DNA from 3 places in the Streptomyces sp. NPDC020898 genome. Region 2 is predicted to be linked to each of the others. Evidence: predicted binding sites of a transcription regulator. Region 2 holds the regulator's gene; each other region holds the start of a gene.
The links. The regulator HrcA, encoded in region 2, represses chaperone genes, less so after heat shock. The targets are predictions, from matches to a motif close to TTNGCACTCNGNNNNNCNGAGTGCNAA.

Region 1 (7,034 bases), on a different contig from region 2:
GTTCGGACGGCTCCCACCACCATCCAAGCCTTCGGTTACAGTCTTGAACAACGTGGGTGACCATCGCATGTCCGAGGTCACCGGCGTTCACCACCTCACAACTTCATACCGCTCATCCAGAGGGGCAGAGGGATACGGCCCGTTGAAGCCCCGGCAACCCTCCAGCCGGTCTTGTCGCATGTTCATGTGGCGAGGCTCCCGGCTCGGGAAGGTGCCAAATCCGTCTCACGGCGAAATGCGTCGTGAGGAAGATGAGGAAGGGCCTCGCCTCCATGGCTGCGCAAACTGCTCAGAGCACCGCTGCTCCCACTGCCGGTGCCGCCGACTCCGTCACCTCTGTAGACCTCGGTCCCGCCGTCGCACTCTCCTGCCGCGAATGCGGCCACCGCGTCCCCCTCGGTCCGGTGTTCGCCTGCGAGGAGTGTTTCGGCCCGCTGGAGATCGCCTACGACTTCGGTATCCAGTCGGCGGCCGACACCGAGGAACTCCGCAAGCGCATCGAAGCGGGCCCCGCGAACATCTGGCGCTACGCGCCCCTCCTCCCGGTGCCCGCGAACGTCGCCGAGAAGCCGAACATCAACCCCGGCTGGACCAAGCTCGTCCAGGCCGACAACCTCGCCCGCGAGCTGGGTGTCGACGCCGGCAAGCTGTTCGTGAAGGACGACTCCGGCAACCCGACCCACTCCTTCAAGGACCGGGTCGTCGCCCAGGCCATCGAGGCCGCCCGCGCCTTCGGCTTCACCACCCTCTCCTGCTCCTCCACGGGCAACCTGGCCGGCGCGGTCGGCGCCGCCGCCGCCCGGGCCGGTTTCCGGTCCTGCGTGTTCATCCCGCACGACCTGGAGCAGGGCAAGGTCGTCATGGCCGCGGTGTACGGCGGCGAGCTCGTCGGCATCGAGGGCAACTACGACGACGTGAACCGCTTCTGCTCCGAGCTGATCGGCGACCCGGCCGGCGAGGGCTGGGGCTTCGTCAACGTCAACCTGCGTCCGTACTACGCGGAGGGCAGCAAGACCCTGGCGTACGAGATCTGCGAGCAGCTCGGCTGGCAGCTGCCGGACCAGCTCGTCGTGCCCATCGCCTCCGGGTCGCAGCTCACGAAGATCGACAAGGGGCTGAAGGAGCTCATCGAGCTCGGGCTCGTCGAGGACAAGCCGTACAAGATCTTCGGTGCGCAGGCCGAGGGCTGCTCGCCGGTGTCCGTGGCCTACAAGGCCGGACACGACGTCGTACGGCCCCAGAAGCCCGACACCATCGCCAAGTCGCTGGCGATCGGCAACCCGGCGGACGGGCCGTACGTGCTGGATATCGCGCGGCGGACGGGCGGGGCGGTGGAGGACGTGAACGACGGGCAGATCGTCGATGCGATTCGGCTGCTCGCGCGCACGGAAGGGATCTTCGCGGAGACCGCCGGTGGGGTGACCGTGGGGGTGACGAAGAAGCTGATCGAGAACGGGCTGCTCGATCCGACGCTCACGACGGTGGTGCTGAACACCGGGGATGGTCTCAAGACGTTGGATGCGGTGGCTGACGTCGGGCTGACCGCGACGATTCGGCCCAGCCTTGAGTCGTTCCGGGAAGCCGGGCTCGTATAACCCCGTTGATTGTCTGCGGGGCCGTGGGGGCTGGTCGCGCCCACGTGGCGGTAGCCGCAAATCCAGCACAGCCCCGCGCCCCTATCGGGCGCGTCACCTGACCGGAGGTCGAAAGTTATGAGCGTTTCCGTCCGCATCCCCACCATCCTGCGTACCTACACCGGCGGTAAGGCCGAGGTGGCTGCCGAGGGTGGGACCCTGGCCGAGGTCATCGCTGATCTGGAGAAGAACCACACGGGCATCGCGGCCCGGGTGCTCGACGATCAGGGCAAGCTGCGCCGGTTCGTCAACGTGTACGTCAATGACGACGACGTCCGCTTCGAGCAGGGGCTGGAGACGGCGACGCCGGACGGTGCGGGTGTGTCGATCATTCCCGCGGTCGCGGGTGGCTGACAGGCGACTGATACCGGCGAGTAGTAACCGTCGGTAACAGTGATTACCGAGAGTTCATCGAATTGCCCCCTCCGTGAGAGAAGCGGAGGGGGCAATTCTCTATGGTTGAGCGCGGTACAGTTGGGGAAGCCGCACCACTTCGCTTGCCGCACGCATATGAATTCTTGCCGAGCGCCCTACGAGAAGTAGCCAAAGTGTGCAGGTCTTTTGCGTTTTTTGTTCCCTTTGTGGGGCCCGGCTTGCCCTGAAGTTGCGTGAATTCTCCGCATATTCCCGACCTGGCGTGCCCGGATTTCTCGTCCGATTGACCTGTTGCAGAGGGCAGTTGGACAGATACATTCGGCCGCGGTCGACGCGTTCCGGCGCACACTCCCACCGGTTGGGGGGGTGAGGTCTGACCCGGATCCGCGAAGTGTGGATCTGTGCAAGGGCCAGTAATAGGGGAGTTAGGCATGGCTCAGGGCACCGTCAAGTGGTTCAACGCGGAGAAGGGGTACGGCTTCATCGCGGTCGACGGTGGTGCGGATGTTTTCGTCCACTACAGCGCGATTCAGATGGACGGCTACCGCACCCTCGAGGAAGGTCAGCGGGTCGATTTCGAGATCTCGCAGGGCCAGAAGGGGCCGCAGGCGGACATGGTCCGTCTGGCGACCAGCTGAAGCACGCGCCGGCGCACCGCAGCGACGTTCTTCTTTGAAGGGCTCGTACTCCGTGGGACCTCACGGGGTACGAGCCCTTCGGCATGTCCGTCGGTACGTCCCTCGGCTTCAGTACGTCCAGTACGTCCTCCGGCCCTCTCGCGTGGCCTTGTGTGCGCTTGCCCGCCCCCCTGTTCACCTGCGGATCTTCGAGAGCCGCTTGCACTCGGTAGGGGCGAGTGCTAATCATTGGCGTTAGCACTCTGCAGGTGAGAGTGATAACGAAGGACCGGGTGGGTGAGGCCCGCAGGCCAGGTGGTGCAAGGAATCACCAGGGCAGGCAGGCCGTCCGTCGCGGGCGCCAGCGCGGTCCGGAGCAATCCACCCCAGTCCGGGAGGACCACTTCACATGGCCAAGATCATCGCGTTCAACGAGGAGGCACGGCGCGGTCTCGAGCGCGGGATGAACCAGCTCGCAGACGCCGTCAAGGTCACCCTCGGCCCCAAGGGCCGGAACGTCGTCCTCGAGAAGAAGTGGGGCGCCCCCACGATCACCAACGATGGTGTATCCATCGCCAAGGAGATCGAGCTCGAGGACCCGTACGAAAAGATCGGCGCCGAGCTGGTCAAGGAAGTCGCGAAGAAGACGGACGACGTCGCCGGTGACGGCACGACGACCGCGACTGTCCTGGCCCAGGCGCTGGTCCGCGAAGGACTGCGCAACGTTGCCGCCGGTGCGAACCCGATGGCCCTGAAGCGCGGCATCGAGAAGGCCGTCGAGGCCGTCTCCGGTGCGCTGCTCGACCAGGCCAAGGAGGTCGAGACCAAGGAGCAGATCGCTTCGACGGCCTCCATCTCCGCCGCCGACACCCAGATCGGCGAGCTCATCGCCGAGGCGATGGACAAGGTCGGCAAGGAAGGCGTCATCACCGTCGAGGAGTCCCAGACCTTCGGTCTGGAGCTGGAACTCACCGAGGGTATGCGCTTCGACAAGGGCTACATCTCGGCGTACTTCGCGACCGACATGGAGCGCATGGAGTCGTCGCTCGAGGACCCCTACATCCTCATCGCCAACTCCAAGATCTCCTCGGTCAAGGACCTGCTCCCGCTCCTGGAGAAGGTCATGCAGTCGGGCAAGCCGCTGCTGATCATCGCCGAGGACGTGGAGGGCGAGGCCCTCTCGACCCTGGTCGTCAACAAGATCCGCGGGACCTTCAAGTCCGTCGCGGTCAAGGCCCCGGGCTTCGGTGACCGCCGCAAGGCGATGCTGAACGACATCGCGATCCTCACGGGTGGCGAGGTCATCTCCGAGGAGGTCGGTCTCAAGCTCGAGAACACCTCCCTGGACCTCCTGGGCCGTGCGCGCAAGGTCGTCATCACCAAGGACGAGACCACGATCGTCGACGGTGGCGGCACCGCCGACCAGGTCGCGGGTCGCGTGAAGCAGATTCGTGCCGAGATCGAGAACAGCGACTCGGACTACGACCGCGAGAAGCTCCAGGAGCGCCTGGCGAAGCTGGCCGGCGGCGTGGCCGTCATCAAGGCCGGTGCCGCCACGGAGGTCGAGCTCAAGGAGCGCAAGCACCGCATCGAGGACGCCGTTCGCAACGCGAAGGCGGCCGTCGAGGAGGGCATCGTCGCCGGTGGTGGCGTGGCCCTGCTCCAGGCCTCCTCGGTCTTCGAGAAGCTCGAGCTGACGGGTGACGAGGCGACGGGCGCCAACATCGTGCGTCTCGCCCTGGAAGCCCCGCTCAAGCAGATCGCCGTCAACGGTGGTCTCGAGGGCGGCGTCATCGTCGAGAAGGTCCGCAACCTTCCCGTCGGCCACGGCCTCAACGCCGCGACCGGTGAGTACGTCGACATGATCGCCGAGGGCATCATCGACCCGGCGAAGGTGACGCGTTCCGCGCTGCAGAACGCCGCGTCGATCGCTGCGCTCTTCCTCACCACCGAGGCAGTCATCGCCGACAAGCCGGAGAAGGCGGGCGCCGGCGCCGGCGCCGGTGGCGGCATGCCGGGCGGTGACATGGACTTCTGATCCCCTTCCAGGGATCGGCAGTTCATCGCCGTACCACGCGTATCAGTTCGAGGGCGGCACCCTTCTTCCAGAGGGGTGCCGCCCTCGGGCGTTTGCGGGACGCGGACGCCGACCCCGGTAAGTGGCCGGGATCACAGCGCCCTGTGCGTAGGCGCCGGAATGCGCGGACGGCCGGGGACAGTTGATGCACATGCACACAACTGCTCCTCCGCTCACCTCCGCTCACCCTGCCACCCCTCCCAGGAGTCCCCACGTGACAGCCCCCGCCCAGACCTCCCGCGCGGCCCAGATCCTCTCCCGCCCCCTCACGGTGAACGGCCTGACCGTGCCGAACCGGATCGTGATGGCGCCGATGACGCGCGCGTTCTCGCCCGGCGGGATCCCCGGCGAGAACGTGGCCTCGTACTACGCCCGGCGCGCGGCAGCGGGCGTCGGCCTGATCGTCACCGAGGGCACGTACATCGGCCACGACTCGGCCGGCCAGAACGACAGCATCCCCCGTTTCCACGGCGAGGAGCAGCTCGCGGGGTGGGCGAAGGTCGCCGAGGCCGTGCACGCGGCCGGCGGGAAGATCGTGCCGCAGCTGTGGCACATCGGCATGGTGCGGGAGGCCGGGCAGCCCCCGTACGCCGACGCCCCGGCCGTCGGCCCGTCCGGCCTGCGCCTGGACGGTACCGCCGGTACCGGCAAGGAGATGACGCAGGAGGACCTGGACGACGTCATCGACGCGTTCGTCGAGGCCGCGGTGGCCGCCGAGCGCATCGGCTTCGACGGCATCGAACTCCACGGCGCCCACGGCTACCTGCTCGACCAGTTCCTGTGGGCCGGCACCAACCGCCGCACGGACGCGTACGGGGGCGACCTGGTCGCCCGTACGAAGTTCGCGACGGAGATCGTGGCCGCCGTACGCGAGGCGGTGTCCGCGGACTTCCCGATCCTGTTCCGCTACTCGCAGTGGAAGCAGGAGGCGTACGACGCCCGCCTCGCCGAGACCCCCCAGGAGCTGGAGGCGCTCCTGGCCCCGCTCGCCGCGGCCGGAGTGGACGCCTTCCACGCGTCCACGCGCCGCTACTGGCTCCCGGAGTTCGAGGGCTCGGACCTCAACCTCGCCGGCTGGACGAAGAAGCTCACCGGCAAGCCCACCATCACGGTCGGCTCGGTCGGCCTCGACGGCGACTTCCTGAAGGGCTTCGCGGGCGAGGGCGCCCCGCTCAAGAGCCTCGACGAACTCCTGGACCGCATGGAGAACGACGAGTTCGACCTCGTGGCCGTGGGCCGCGCGCTGCTCCAGGACCCGGAGTGGGCGGCGAAGGTCCTGGCGGACCGGACCGGCGAGCTGGCGGCGTACGACGCGTCGGCGCTGGGGTCGTTGAGCTGAGCACCGGTTGGCCTGTTTTCCGGGGGCGGCTCCTTCTGGGGGCCGCCTTTCGGGGTTCTCGGGCGGGGCTCAGTTGGCGTAGTCCTTGAGCTTCTCGGTGTTCAGCACGACGTCTACCGGGGAGGGGAGTTGGACGGTCGTTCCCCAGGGGTGCGAGGCAGCCGACAGGTAGCGGCCGTCCTTGGGCTCACTGGAGACGGTGACGGTGTTGTTGTCACGATCGACGATGACGTGGACCGGGATGCCCACGGGCGCGCAGCCGGCGCGTTTGGCTTCGTGGTCCCGGTGGTCCTTGCCCGAGGTGCGGTGGACGACTTCCACGACCGCCGAGACGATGTCCGGGCTCGCCCAGTGGTCGCGCCTCAGGCGATGGCCCCTCCGTACGAGAATGGCGTCGGGCAGGTATCGGCCCGCCAGCGAGGTTTCCGTGCACAGTCCGGCGTACGGAAACAGGTTCCATGTCCTGTCTTTCGACGCGAACTGCTCCAGCAGTGACACCAGGATCTCGCTGTGATCGCCGTCCGACGGCGGTTTCACCTCCACCCTGCCTCGGACGAACTCCAGCCAGACGGTTTCGGGCGCCCCACGAGCCAGGTCTTCGAAGTCGTCGAGCGGCATCTGGGGAATCTGCGGGTGCGTACTGGTCACGTACGGCTCTCTTCTCGGCGCCGGGACATCGCGGCGCGGATGTCGGTCGCGCGGGAGGGGATCGCGGAGGCAGGCAGGGACGAGGCAGGACGGGGCGGGGTCTCGCCGTCTCGCCGTGACACTCCGCCCGCTCCGGCCCGTCCAGCGAGGGAGTGCGATGCCTCAGGCCGCCGAGTGGCCGACGAAAGTGACTTCCTCGCGGTTGTCGTCCAGAGCGATGTTCAACGAAGCGTCCAGTGCCAGGGCCAGGCGGCGCAGCAAGGGCAGGGTCGGTACGGCGTCGGCGCCTTCGATGCGGGAGATCTTCGCCTGGTTGAGGCCGGCCCGCTCGGCGAGCTGGGTCT
Region 2 (7,034 bases):
GCGCGCGTGCGCCGGGGACGGCCACCGAACCGGAAGCGGTACGGGACGGACGTACCGAAGCCGCCGAGGAGGGGACCAGGGTCACCACCTTGCCCTCCAGCAGGAAGCCCCGCGGCTCCAGCGGGAACACACGGTGCTTGCCGAAGCGGTCCTCCAGGGTGACCGTGCCCGCCTCGCAGCGGATCACCGCGCCGCAGAAGCCCGTACCCGGCTCCTCGACCACCAGGCCGGGGTCCGCCGGGACCTGCGGTACCGGCTTGGGTTTCTTCCACGGCGGGGTGAAGTCCGGAGAGTACTGGCGCATTCGGATGACGATAGGAGAAGCCGTCCGGCCGTCAGTCCACCGGTCGCCGCGACACGCCGAAACGGCTTGCCAGGGCGTCCCGTTGGGCCCGTACGAAGGCCGCGTCCACCACCGCTCCGTGACCGGGTACGTACAGCGCGTCCTCGCCGCCCAGGGCCAGGAGACGGTCGAGGGCCGCGGGCCAGTGCGACGGTACGGCGTCGGGGCCCGCCTGGGGTTCGCCCGACTCCTCGACCAGGTCGCCGCAGAAGACGACGACCGGGTCGCCGGGCACCACGACCGCGAGGTCGCGGCGGGTGTGGCCGGGGCCGACGTTCACCAGGCTCACTTCCCGGCCACCAGCGGGGGAGAGGGAGAGGTCGAGGGTGTGGGTTTCCCGGACGTTCTCGTGCGGGACGACCAGGGTGTCCGCCGCCTCCTCCGACGCACGGACGTCCAGACCGTTGCGTACCGCGTCCGCGCACAACGCCTCGCGCCCCACTGCCTCGAATTCCCCGGAATTGCCGGGCGTGCCCGCCGCCGCGAGGACATGCGCACCCGCGAACGCCGCCGCCCCGAAAACATGGTCGAAATGGGGGTGCGTGAGTGCGAGAAAGTCCACACGGCGGCCGGCGAGTGCCTGGGCCTCCAGGCGAAGTCCCGCACCCTCCGCGAGGCTCGATCCCGCGTCGATCAGCAGCGCGCCGCCCGCGCCGGTCACCAGCCCCACCGTGCAGTCCCAGACCGGCAGCCGGCGACGGCCCACACCGGCCGACAGCCGCTCCCACCCCAGGTCGTCCCACCCGGGCTCTTCCCAAGTCACCTTCATGCGGCGACGCTAAGCGCTCCGCGGGATATGCGGTTCGTACGCCGCGGGTCGGTGGGGGCTGGTCGCGCCCCTCGGCGGAGCCGCAGATCGATACAGCCCCGCGCCCCTTCGGGCGCGGTCGCGTACCCGACTTCACCAGGACCGATCAGCCGGAGAGGCCGGAAGTGACGGGCAGGAGTGGGTTGCCGAGGACACGACATCGCCGGACACGTCGGTACACGTCAGCAGGTCGGTGCGGGCTGCCCTTGCCCGGGGTGTACCCGACAGCCGTACACTGGCCCGGGGAACTCTGGCACTCGCACACGAAGAGTGCCAGGGAAGGCCAATGAAGAGCCAATGACGACCGGGGCAGGCGTCCAGGGGACGAGAGCTGGAGGTGTGCGCGATGCTCAGTGAACGCAGGCTCGAAGTGCTGCGCGCCATCGTCCAGGACTACGTGGGCACCGAGGAGCCGGTCGGGTCCAAGGCGCTCACCGAGCGGCACAACCTCGGGGTCTCACCGGCCACCGTCAGGAACGACATGGCGGCGCTGGAGGACGAGGGCTTCATCGCCCAGCCCCACACCAGCGCCGGGCGCATCCCGACCGAGAAGGGCTACCGGCTCTTCGTCGACAAGCTCGCCGGCGTCAAGCCGATGACCGCGCCCGAGCGGCGCGCCATCCAGAACTTCCTGGACGGCGCCGTCGATCTCGACGATGTCGTGGGGCGGACAGTGCGCCTGCTCGCCCAGCTCACGCGGCAGGTCGCCGTCGTGCAGTATCCGTCGCTCACCCGGTCCACCGTGCGGCACGTGGAGCTGCTCTCGCTCGCTCCCGCGCGCGTGATGCTCGTACTGATCACGGACACCGGCCGCGTGGAGCAGCGGATGATCGACTGCCCGGCGCCCTTCGGGGAGACGTCTCTGGCGGATCTACGCGCGCGGCTCAACAGCCGGGTCGCGGGCCGCCGTTTCGCGGACGTGCCGCAGCTCGTGCAGGACCTCCCGGACGCCTTCGAGGCGGAGGACCGGGGCACGGTCGCGACGGTGCTCTCCACTCTCCTGGAGACGCTCGTCGAGGAGGCCGAGGAGCGGCTGATGATCGGCGGAACCGCCAATCTGACCCGCTTCGGACATGACTTTCCCCTCACTATCCGGCCTGTTCTGGAAGCCCTTGAGGAACAGGTCGTACTCCTCAAACTCCTTGGTGAAGCCGGGGATTCGAGCATGACCGTGCGCATCGGTCACGAGAACAAATACGAGGGACTCAACTCAACGTCCGTCGTGTCGGTCGGCTACGGTTCGGGCGGCGAGGCAGTCGCCAAGCTCGGCGTGGTCGGACCGACCCGCATGGATTACCCGGGAACGATGGGAGCGGTACGCGCAGTGGCACGGTACGTCGGACAGATCCTGGCGGAGTCTTAAGTGGCCACGGACTACTACGCCGTACTCGGCGTGCGCCGCGACGCGTCCCAGGACGAGATCAAGAAGGCGTTCAGGAGGCTCGCCCGCGAGCTGCACCCGGACGTCAACCCCGATCCGAAGACGCAGGAGCGGTTCAAGGAGATCAACGCCGCGTACGAGGTGTTGTCGGACCCGCAGAAGAAGCAGGTCTACGACCTCGGCGGCGACCCCCTCTCGCAGGCGGGCGGCGGCGCGGGTGGCTTCGGCGCCGGCGGCTTCGGGAACTTCTCGGACATCATGGACGCGTTCTTCGGAACGGCGTCCCAGCGTGGGCCGAGGTCGCGTACGCGGCGCGGTCAGGACGCGATGATCCGGCTCGACATCGAGCTCGACGAGGCCGCCTTCGGGACCACCAAGGACATCCAGGTCGACACGGCCGTGGTGTGCACCACCTGTAGCGGTGAGGGCGCGGCGCCCGGGACCTCCGCCCAGACCTGCGACATGTGTCGCGGGCGCGGTGAGGTCTCCCAGGTCACGCGGTCCTTCCTCGGACAGGTCATGACCTCGCGGCCCTGCCCGCAGTGCCAGGGGTTCGGGACCGTCGTTCCGACGCCGTGCCCCGAGTGCGCGGGCGACGGACGGGTGCGGTCGCGCCGGACGCTGACCGTGAAGATCCCCGCGGGTGTCGACAACGGTACGAGGATCCAGCTCGCCGGCGAGGGTGAGGTGGGGCCCGGTGGTGGTCCCGCCGGTGACCTGTACGTCGAGATCCATGAGCTGCCGCACTCGCAGTTCCAGCGGCGCGGCGACGATCTGCACTGCACGGTGACTCTTCCGATGACGGCGGCGTCGCTGGGCACGAAGGTGCCGCTGGAGACGCTCGACGGGCTGGAGGAGGTCGACATCCGTCCGGGCACGCAGTCCGGGCAGTCGATTCCGCTGCACGGGCGGGGCGTCACGCACCTTCGGGGCGGCGGACGCGGTGACCTCATTGTGCATGTCGAGGTCATGACGCCTTCGAAGCTCGATCCTGAGCAGGAGCGGGTGCTGCGGGAGCTGGCGAAGCTGCGGGGCGAGGAGCGGCCCACGGGGCAGTTCCAGCCTGGGCAGCAGGGGTTGTTCTCGCGGCTCAAGGACGCGTTCAACGGGCGCTGAGAGTGGTGGGCGGCGGGGGTTTTGTTTCGCCCCCGCCGCCCCTACCCGTCCCATCCCTGGGGCTGCGCCCCAGACCCCCTTTCGCGCTGAACGCGCTCGTCCTCAAACGCCGGACGGGCTGGAATGCCCTGCCGGAGGCCTGATTCGGACTTGTGCAGGGGACGTGACAACATGCCGTCATGTCCTCCGCGCTGACCGATCTCTTCCCTCACCCGATCGTGCAGGCCCCCATGGCGGGCGGCGTTTCCGTCCCGCAGCTCGTCGGGGCCGTCGCCGAAGCGGGCGGGCTCGGGTTCCTCGCCGCCGGGTACAAGACCGCGGACGGGATGTACCAGGAGATCAAGCAGCTGCGGGGGCTGACCGGTCGCCCCTTCGGTGTGAACCTCTTCATGCCGCAGCCCGAGTACGCCGACCCCGCCGCCGTCGAGGTCTACGCCCACCAGCTGGCCGGCGAGGCCTCCTGGTACGACACCGAGCTGGGCGACCCGGACAGCGGACGCGACGACGGCTACGACGCCAAGCTCGCCGTACTCCTCGACAACCCGGTCCCGGTCGTCTCCTTCCACTTCGGGGTGCCGAGCCCCGACGTACTGGACTCCCTCCGCCGCGCCGGCACCTTCACCCTGGTCACCGCGACCACCGCCGACGAGGCCCTCGCCGTACAGCGGGCCGGCGCCGACGCGGTGATCGTGCAGGGCGTCGAGGCGGGCGGTCATCAGGGCACCCATCGCGACAACCCGGAGGCGGACGGCGCGGCCGTCGGGCTGCTCTCCCTCGTCGCCCAGGTCCGCGAGACCGTCGACCTGCCCCTCGTCGCCGCCGGCGGGCTCATGCGCGGCAGCCAGATCGCTGCCGTCCTCGCCGCGGGCGCGAGCGCCGCACAGCTCGGCACCGCCTTCCTCGCCACCCCCGAGTCCGGCGCCCACGCCGTGCACAAGCAGGCGCTGACCAACCCCCTCTTCGTCCGTACGGAGCTGACGCGCGCGTTCTCCGGCCGGCCGGCCCGGGGTCTGGTGAACCGTTTCCTGCGCGAGCACGGCCCGTACGCCCCCGCCGCCTACCCCGAGGTCCACCACCTCACCTCGCCCCTGCGCAAGAAGGCCGCCGCGTCCGGCGACGCGCAGGGCATGGCGCTGTGGGCCGGGCAGGGGCACCGGATGGCCCGTGAACTCCCGGCGGGCGAGCTGGTGGCGGTGCTGGTGGACGAGATCGCCGGCGCGCGGGCCGCGCTGCTGGACGCGGGCGCGAGCTCGTGACCGCGCCCGTGTTCGTCGTCGAGGACCTTCCTGACGTCCGGCAGTACGTCCTCGGCGGTCCCGAAGGGCGCCATGCCGTCTCCGTGAAGCGGCTGCGGGCCGGTGAGAGTGTCGTGCTCACCGACGGGGCCGGGCGCTGGGCCGAGGGCGAGGTCGTCGGTGCGGAGGGCAAGGACCAGCTGGTTCTGCGACTCGGCCCGGTGGCCGAGGAGCGCCCGGAGTCTCCTCGTATCACCGTCGTCCAGGCTCTTCCCAAGGGCGACCGGGGCGAGTTGGCCGTCGAGACGATGACCGAGACCGGCGTCGACGCCATCGTCCCCTGGGCCGCCTCCCGTTGCATCACGCAGTGGCGGGGCGACCGTGGGCTGAAGGCGCTCGCCAAGTGGCGGGCCACCGCCCGGGAGGCCGGCAAGCAGTCCCGCCGGGTGCGGTTCCCGGAGGTCGCGGACGCCGCGACGAGTAAGCAGGTTGCCGCACTTCTCGCCAAGGCCGACTTCGCCGCCGTACTGCACGAGGACCGTGACTACGGCAGTGCGGCGCTCGCCACCGCCGAACTCCCGTCCTCCGGTGAGATCGTGCTCGTCGTCGGGCCCGAAGGGGGCGTCTCCCCCGAGGAGTTGGCCCTGTTCGAGGAGGCGGGGGCGAGGGCGTACCGGCTCGGGGCCAGTGTGCTGCGTACCTCCACCGCCGGTACGGCCGCGACGGCGCTGCTGCTCGGACGTACCGGACGCTGGTCGTAACGTCCGTATAGAGCCTTCCGTGTCGGCCGGGACAGTGGCAGGCTGCCCTCCATGGGGGCATTGAGGCGGATTTGGCATCGGCCGCACAGGCGCCGCAGGGCGGTCGCGGTGGCCGGACTCGTGGTGGCCGCGGTGAGCGGTGCCGTCGCGTGCGATCCCGGTGGGCTCGGTTCGGCCACCGTGGCCCTCACCACGGACCAGACCGTGACGGACGAGTTGGAGCGGCGGGACGTCAACGTCCAGTGGCTCACCTGCACGGCCTCGGTCGACAACGGCAACGGCAACGGCAACGGTGACGCGGGCGGTGGCGGCAACACGGCTTCTGCGGACGGCAGTTCGCCCTCGGCGAGCGAGAACGCCGTCGCGAGTGTCGACTGCCAGGGCGAGACCACGGACGGCAGGGACATCACCGTCACCGGCAAGGTGACGCGCGCGGTCGACGGCAGGTGCGTACGCGGGGACCTCACCGCGAAGGTCGACGGCAGGCAGTGGTTCCGAGTCAGCGGCCTCGGCAACTGCGACGCACCCAGCAACTCGCCGACGTACACCCCGCCCGTCACCTGGCAGCCGTCGGACGACGAGCGGCCAGGGCCCACCGTGACCGTCACCGTGACGAGGACCATCTGGTGCCAGGAGGATCCGAACTGTCGGCCCGTCGAGGGCAAGTAGCGGTCCGGTGCGGGTAAGGAAAGGGCCGAAACCCCTGTCCGGGGGCGTGATCGCTGCTTAGGGTGATCGGGTGACTCAGCCCTCTTCGCCTGCGTATCTCCGGTTTCCGCATCTGCACGGCGACTTGGTCGCCTTCACCGCCGAGGACGACGTCTGGGTCGCCCCGCTCGACGGCGGCCGGGCCTGGCGCGTCAGCGCCGACAACGTGCCGGTGAACCATCCCCGTATCTCCCCCGACGGCACCCGCGTCGCCTGGACCTCCACCCGCGACGGCGCCCCCGAGGTGCATGTCGCCCCGATCGACGGCGGATCCGCCAACAGGCTCACCTACTGGGGCAGTTCGAAGACCCAGGTGCGCGGCTGGACCCCGGACGGGCGGGTCCTCGCCATCAGTACCCAGGGGCAGGCCAGCCTGCGCCGCTCCTGGGCCCGGGCCATCCCGCTCGACGGCGGCCCGGCAACTGTCCTGCCGTACGGGCCCGTTGGCGATGTCGCCCACGGCCCGGCGACCGTCCTCCTCTCCGCTCCCATGGGCCGCGAGGCCGCCTGGTGGAAGCGGTACCGGGGCGGTACGGCGGGCAAGTTGTGGATCGACAGGGAGGGGGATGGCGAATTCGTACGGCTGCATGCCGAGCTTGACGGGAACCTGGAGTACCCGGTCTGGGTGGGGGAGCGGATCGCCTTCCTCTCCGACCACGAAGGTGTCGGGGCGCTGTACTCC
Region 3 (7,034 bases), on a different contig from region 2:
GGAGCGCTAACGAACGGGATGCCCCACAAGCATCGCCGGCGCCCCCGCCACCCGAGTCAGAAACACCGTCGCCGAGTGGGGCCCCCGAGGCTTCACCATCTTCCGCAACTCCTCCGGCTCGACCGCCGACCCCCGCTTCTTCACGGTCAGCACCCCGACCCCCCGCTCCCGCAGCAGAGCCTTCAACTTCTTCACACCGAAGGGAAGTTGATCGGTGATCTCGTAAGCGGAGGCAAACGAGGTAGCCCGCAGCTCATCCGCCGTCACAAAGGCGATCGTCTCGTCGATGAGCCCCCCGCCGACCTCCTCGGCCACCTCCGCCACCAGATGCGCCCGGATGACGGCACCGTCGGGCTCGTACAAGTACCGTCCCACCGGACGCACTTGAGGATCGGGCAACCCCCGCCCGACCAGAACACGCGGCCCAGGAAGCAGAGTTGCCCGCACCACCCCGGGCCCGGGCTCGGCCCCGAACCACAGCACGGCCTCCTTCACATCACCACCGTCGGAGATCCACTCGGCCCCGGCCGCAGAGGGAATCGCCTCGTGCGGCACACCGGGAGCGATCTTCAACGCGGCCAGCGGAGCCTTCTCCGCCGCCCCCACGGCCCAGGACAACGGCGGTGAGTACGCCTCGGGATCGAAGATCCGCCCCCGCCCTCCCCGCCGCGCCGGATCGACGAACACGGCGTCGTACGAGGACGTGTCGACGTCCGTGACATCCGCCTCCCGCACCTCCACCATCTCCCCGATCCCCAGCGCCTCGACGTTCGCACGCGCGACGGCCACGGTGAGCGGATCCCGGTCCACGGCGAGGACGCGGATGCCGGCCCGGGCGAGCGCGACCGCATCGCCCCCGATCCCGCAGCACAGGTCGGCGACGGAGGTCACACCCAACTCCTTGAACCGCCCCGCCCGGTACGTCGCCACACTCGCCCGGGTCGACTGCTCGACCCCGTTCGGCGTGAAGAACATCCGCTCGGCGTCCCCCGCACCGAACTTCACCGCCGCCCGCTGCCGCAGCCGCGCCTGTCCGAGCGCCGCCGAGACCAGTTCGACGGGGTACTCGCGGCGCAGCCGGGTGGCGACGGCCAGTTCACGGGCCGGCTCGGTGCCGCGCACCTCGTCGAGGAGGGCGCGGCCCTGAGGGGTGAGCAGGGCGGCGAAGGCGGCGAGGGAAGCGGCGGGCTCGTTCACCGGGTCATTGTCCGCCAGACGGTGGACGGCGGGCTTCCGGTGCCGGTGTCGGGTCTTCCTCGTATCGCAGGCCTGGGAAGATCCGGCACCATGCGGACAGTAGGACAAAATGACAAAAAGTGGACCTCGCGCGGACTGTGCGCGGGGACAGCCGTACTGGCCCTCATGGTCGGCTGTGCCGCCGAGAACGCCCCGAAACCGGTACGCCCCGCCGCCGGCCAGCCGCTCCGCCTCCACGAGCCCCCGGCCCGCGCCCTGGCCGCGTACGCCCGAAAGCTGGCCCGGACGCACGCGGCCCGCGCAGCCGCGGCCAAGCGCTGGGGCCTGGCCCAGGTCCCCCTGACCGCACCCCCGCCCCCCGCCCGCAAACCCCACCTCACCACCCGCAAGGGCTTCGAGGTCGACGACCACGAGAAACGCGGCCTGCCCCTCGTCTTCACCACGATCCCCACCCGCCACAAAATCGTCTTCCTCACGATCGACGACGGCGCCGAGAAGGACCCCGCGTTCCTGCGGATGATGAGCGAACTGAAGATCCCGTACACCGCCTTCCTCAGCGACTACCTGGTCAAGGAGGACTACGGCTACTTCAGGAAGATGCGCGACCTGGGCGTCGTACTCAACAACCACACCCTCCGCCACCGCTACCTGCCGGCCCTCTCCTACGACCGGCAGAAGGCCGAGATCTGCGGCATGCAGGACGTGATCAAGAAGCGCTACGGCAGCCGCCCCACCCTCTTCCGCCCGCCCTACGGAAACTACGACGAGGACAGCCTGCGCGCCGCGAAGTCGTGCGGTGTGACGCACGTACCCCTGTGGAACGAGGAGGTCTTCGCCGACCACTGGGACTACCGCGAGTGGGACCGGGACCTCCACCCCGGCGACATCGTCCTCAGCCACTTCCGGGGCAAGGGCGACGGGAAGGGCACCATGCCCGACATGGTCCGCCGCTTCATGAAACTCGTCACGGCCAAGGGGTATGCGGTGGCCCGCCTGGAGGACTACCTGTGAGGCCGGTGACCGCGCGCCCCCTGTCCGCCGCCGCACTCACCGCCGCCCTCCTCGCCATGACAGCCACCGGCTGCGCCCGGTCCGCGGACCCCACCGAAACCGGTCGTCCCGGCGAGCAGGCGGCGCACACGGCCCAGAAGCCCCGTACGCACTCCCCGCCCGGCGACAGACAGGCCCACCTCCGCTGGGGCCTGCCCGCCCCTCTGCCCCCGGCCCCACCCGCATCCCCGAACCCCCGGGCCCACCCGGCGGACCCCGGCCTCCCCCCGGTCGTCGACCGTGTCCGGACCCACGACAAGGTCGTCTTCCTCACCTACGACGACGGCGCCGAACGCGACCCCCGGTTCGTCGACCTGGTCCGCGAACTGCGCCTCCCGGTCAGCATGTTCCTCACGGACAGCGTCGTGGGCCCGGGCTACGCCCATTTCGCCCGCCTGCGCGAGGTCGGCGCGAACATCCAGAACCACACCCTGGACCACCAGTCCCTGCGCGGCCTGCCGTACGCCGGCCAGCGCGCCGAGATCTGCGGCCAACAGGACAAACTCAGAGAACGCTTCGGCATCCGCCCCCGCCTCTTCCGCCCGCCCTATGGCACCTACGACCGGACCACCCTGAGGGCCGCCGCGGACTGCGGCGCGTCGGCGGTGGTCCTCTGGACCGAGGGAGCGGGGGAGGACCAACTCCGGGCGGGCGACATCATCTCCGTCGGCCTCCCCCTGGTCGACCGGACGGTGAGCCTGCTGAGGCAGATCCAGGAGAGAGGCCTGAGGGTGGCCCACCTGGAGGACTACCTCTGACCCCTGCTCTGCCAGGTGGGCAGGGCCCCTTCAGTTCCAGCCAGTTTCAGCGCCGGGCCGGCGATCCCAGCCCGTCCGGCGTTTGAGGACGAGCGCGTCCAGCGCGACCGGGGGTCTGGGGGCAGAGCCCCCAGGAACCGGCGCTCACACCGACGAACGCTCACTCATCAGGCCCCACGATCACCAGAAACCCCTGCCGAACCGCCGGCGGCATTGGCACTCCGCTTGACCGAGTGCTAATCGCAGTCATAGTCTCAGGTCTGGCACTCCCCCCTGGAGAGTGCCAATAGCGACGGGCAGGTCCGGCACCCGCGACGACGGATCCACCTGGTCGCCACCTCAGACAGTTAACCCCGTGAGATCTCCGAAGGGGGAGGTCGGATCGTGACGACCACCAGCTCCAAGGTTGCCATCAAGCCGCTCGAGGACCGCATTGTGGTCCAGCCGCTCGACGCAGAGCAGACCACGGCCTCTGGCCTGGTCATCCCGGACACCGCGAAGGAGAAGCCCCAGGAGGGCGTCGTCCTTGCTGTGGGCCCGGGCCGCTTCGAGAACGGCGAGCGTCTTCCGCTCGACGTGAAGACCGGCGACATCGTGCTGTACAGCAAGTACGGCGGCACCGAAGTGAAGTACAACGGCGAGGAGTACCTCGTCCTCTCGGCTCGCGACGTACTCGCGATCGTCGAGAAGTAATTCACCCGGTAATAACCCGGTAGTACCGGTCATTGCCCGGCATTACCAGCATTGCAGTGAACTGCGCCCCTGGCCCCCGCGACCTTCAACAGCCGGGTGCCGGGGGCGCAGTTCGTTCTCCCAAGTTTCCGAGAGGGCTGAATCGCTCCCATGGCGAAGATCCTTAAGTTCGACGAGGACGCCCGTCGCGCCCTTGAGCGCGGCGTCAACAAGCTTGCCGACACGGTCAAGGTGACGATCGGCCCCAAGGGCCGCAACGTCGTCATCGACAAGAAGTTCGGCGCTCCCACCATCACCAACGACGGCGTCACCATCGCCCGCGAGGTCGAGCTCGACGACCCGTACGAGAACCTCGGCGCCCAGCTGGTGAAGGAGGTGGCGACCAAGACCAACGACATCGCGGGTGACGGTACGACCACCGCCACCGTGCTGGCCCAGGCGCTCGTCCGCGAGGGCCTGAAGAACGTCGCCGCCGGCGCCTCCCCGGCCGCCCTGAAGAAGGGCATCGACGCGGCGGTCAAGGCTGTGTCCGAGGAACTCCTCGCGACCGCCCGCCCCATCGAGGAGAAGTCCGACATCGCCGCCGTGGCCGCGCTCTCCGCGCAGGACACGCAGGTCGGCGAGCTCATCGCCGAGGCGATGGACAAGGTCGGCAAGGACGGTGTCATCACCGTCGAGGAGTCCAACACCTTCGGTCTGGAGCTGGACTTCACCGAGGGCATGGCCTTCGACAAGGGCTACCTGTCCCCGTACATGGTGTCCGACCAGGAGCGTATGGAGGCCGTCCTCGACGACCCGTACATCCTGATCCACCAGGGCAAGATCTCCTCGATCCAGGACCTGCTGCCCCTGCTGGAGAAGGTCATCCAGACCAACTCCTCCAAGCCGCTGCTGATCATCGCCGAGGACGTCGAGGGCGAAGCCCTGTCGACCCTGGTCGTGAACAAGATCCGCGGCACCTTCAACGCGGTCGCGGTGAAGGCCCCCGGTTTCGGTGACCGCCGCAAGGCGATGCTCGGCGACATGGCCGCGCTCACCGGCGCCGAGGTCATCGCCGAGGAGGTCGGCCTCAAGCTCGACCAGGTCGGCCTCGACGTGCTGGGCACCGCCCGCCGCGTCACCATCTCGAAGGACGACACGGTCATCGTCGACGGCGGCGGCGACAGTGGCGCCGTGACGGGCCGCGTCAACCAGATCAAGGCCGAGATCGAGAACACGGACTCCGACTGGGACCGCGAGAAGCTCCAGGAGCGCCTCGCGAAGCTGGCCGGCGGCGTGTGTGTGATCAAGGTCGGCGCCGCCACCGAGGTGGAGCTGAAGGAGAAGAAGCACCGCCTCGAGGACGCCATCTCGGCGACCCGTGCCGCGGTCGAGGAGGGCATCGTCTCCGGCGGTGGCTCCGCGCTCGTCCACGCCGTGAAGATCCTTGAGGGCAACCTCGGCAAGACCGGCGACGAGGCGACGGGTGTCGCGGTCGTCCGCAAGGCCGCCGTCGAGCCGCTGCGCTGGATCGCCGAGAACGCCGGCCTGGAGGGTTACGTCATCACCTCCAAGGTCGCCGAGCTCGACAAGGGCCAGGGCTTCAACGCCGCCACCGGCGAGTACGGCGACCTGGTCAAGCAGGGCGTCATCGACCCGGTCAAGGTCACCCGCTCCGCCCTGGAGAACGCGGCCTCGATCGCCTCCCTCCTCCTCACGACCGAGACCCTGGTCGTCGAGAAGAAGGAAGAGGAAGAGCCGGCCGCGGCCGGGGGCCACGGCCACTCCCACTAGTCAGGGCACCGGCAAAAGCCCTGCCGCACGAAGAAACCCCCCGTTCCTGGCTGGAACGGGGGGTTTCTCCCTTCGCGGGCGGTCAGATGATCCCCGTACGCCCTACTGCTCCAAGTCCTTCAGATCCAGCTACTGCTCCAGGCCCTCCAGCGCCCCCAACTGGTCCATCAGCCCCAGCCGGTCGTACTGCCACCACCCCTCGACGATCTTCCCGTCCGTGTCGAACCGGTGGATGGTCGAGCCGGTCATCGAGGCTTTCTTCCCACTGTTGGGGATCCCCAGGAACTCGCCCCGCTGGGTCCCGTTCCACGTCCAGCGGGTGCAGACCTTGTCGCCCTGGGCGATCTGGTCCTCGACGGTGAACGCGAAGTCGAAGGAAGCGCGCCACATCTGCATCTCGCGCCGGGCCGCGTCCAGCCCCAGGTTGTCCTGCTCGTTGGACGGATCGTGGTCGTGGTAGTTCTCCACGAACAGGTCGTTGAGCGGGGGCAGTTCACCCCGGGTGGCGATCACCTCGAAGAACCGCCGCGCGGTGTCCGCGCACAACTGCTCGTCCCGTACGACGTCAAGATCTGTGAACGTCGGCATCTCGTCGCACAGGGCAACCATCTCCCGGAAGATCCTGTCGGTCTCCGGAAGGTTCGAGTTCCGCATCGCCTCCTCGTACGACGGGAACTCCACGATCTCGACGAAGTGCGACGAGTCCGCGAGATCCTTGCCGATCAGCGTGTGCGTCGCGGTCCGCTTCCCCTTGGTCTGTTCGACCCAGGTGTCCATCAGCTGGTTCATCTCGTCGAACCGGCTGGTCTTACAGTCGATCAACTGTACGAATGTCATGGCGCCGCCTCCGGCCCCCCTGGGTCCGGTACCTCTCTCCATACTCCCACCGGACCGGCGGCGACACCTCTTCCACACAGACCCGTAAACGCGTCACCGCGGCCCGTACTTACGCCCCGTCTTCGACGAGATCCCGCCCAGCAGCGCCCGGGGCGTCACCTTCACCACGCCCATCAGCGCCTTGTAACGCGGGTCCGGGATCGACAGGGACTTGCCCCGGGCGAGGTCGGCGAGCGCCGACGCGACCAGCTTGTCCGCGTCCAGCCACATCCAGTTGGGGATGTTGTCCGTCCCCATCCCGGCCCGCTCGTGAAACTCCGTACGCACGAAACCGGGAGCCAGCGCCATCAGCCGCACCCCGCTCCCCGCCAGGTCCTTCGCCGCCCCCTGCGTGAACTGCACGACCCAGGCCTTCGACGCCCCGTACGTACCGCGCGGCACGAAGGCGGCGACGGACGCCACATTGACGACACCCCCGCGCCCCCGCTCCCGCATGGCCTCGGCCGCCGCACTGGTCAGCCGCAGCACCGCCTCGCAGTGCACCTTGAGCATCCTCAGCTCGTCCGCCATCGATACGTCGAGATAGCGGCCCTTGTTGCCGAAGCCGGCGTTGTTCACCAGCAGGTCGACGGGGTTCTTGCGGTCGCCGAGGCGGGTGGCCACCGCCTCGATGCCGGCGTCCGTCGCGAGGTCGGCGCTCAGCACCTCCGCCTCGATGCCGTGCCG

Region 1: the regulator HrcA is predicted to act here: its motif matches at 2,882-2,908, upstream of groL (chaperonin GroEL).
Region 3: the regulator HrcA is predicted to act here: its motif matches at 3,219-3,245, upstream of groES (co-chaperone GroES).

The regions. Positions count from the first base shown of each region.
Region 1 is NZ_JBIRRV010000016.1:103,966-110,999, forward strand. It holds SAM riboswitch class I at 110-258, shown strand; gene thrC (threonine synthase) at 273-1,595, shown strand; gene ACH4TV_RS37350 (MoaD/ThiS family protein) at 1,713-1,988, shown strand; gene ACH4TV_RS37355 (cold-shock protein) at 2,441-2,647, shown strand; gene groL (chaperonin GroEL) at 3,036-4,664, shown strand; gene ACH4TV_RS37365 (NADH:flavin oxidoreductase) at 4,918-6,042, shown strand; gene ACH4TV_RS37370 (Uma2 family endonuclease) at 6,112-6,690, opposite strand; gene ACH4TV_RS37375 (helix-turn-helix domain-containing protein) at 6,853-7,034, opposite strand, start outside.
Region 2 is NZ_JBIRRV010000001.1:1,088,930-1,095,963, reverse strand. It holds gene ACH4TV_RS04850 (DUF3097 domain-containing protein) at 1-304, opposite strand, end outside; gene ACH4TV_RS04845 (MBL fold metallo-hydrolase) at 336-1,112, opposite strand; gene hrcA (heat-inducible transcriptional repressor HrcA) at 1,498-2,514, shown strand; gene dnaJ (molecular chaperone DnaJ) at 2,515-3,648, shown strand; gene ACH4TV_RS04830 (nitronate monooxygenase) at 3,828-4,904, shown strand; gene ACH4TV_RS04825 (16S rRNA (uracil(1498)-N(3))-methyltransferase) at 4,901-5,644, shown strand; gene ACH4TV_RS04820 (hypothetical protein) at 5,696-6,313, shown strand; gene ACH4TV_RS04815 (S41 family peptidase) at 6,384-7,034, shown strand, end outside.
Region 3 is NZ_JBIRRV010000008.1:220,881-227,914, forward strand. It holds gene ACH4TV_RS25910 (methyltransferase domain-containing protein) at 7-1,197, opposite strand; gene ACH4TV_RS25915 (polysaccharide deacetylase family protein) at 1,288-2,208, shown strand; gene ACH4TV_RS25920 (polysaccharide deacetylase family protein) at 2,214-3,005, shown strand; gene groES (co-chaperone GroES) at 3,390-3,698, shown strand; gene groL (chaperonin GroEL) at 3,849-5,471, shown strand; gene ACH4TV_RS25935 (ester cyclase) at 5,601-6,308, opposite strand; gene ACH4TV_RS25940 (SDR family NAD(P)-dependent oxidoreductase) at 6,402-7,034, opposite strand, start outside.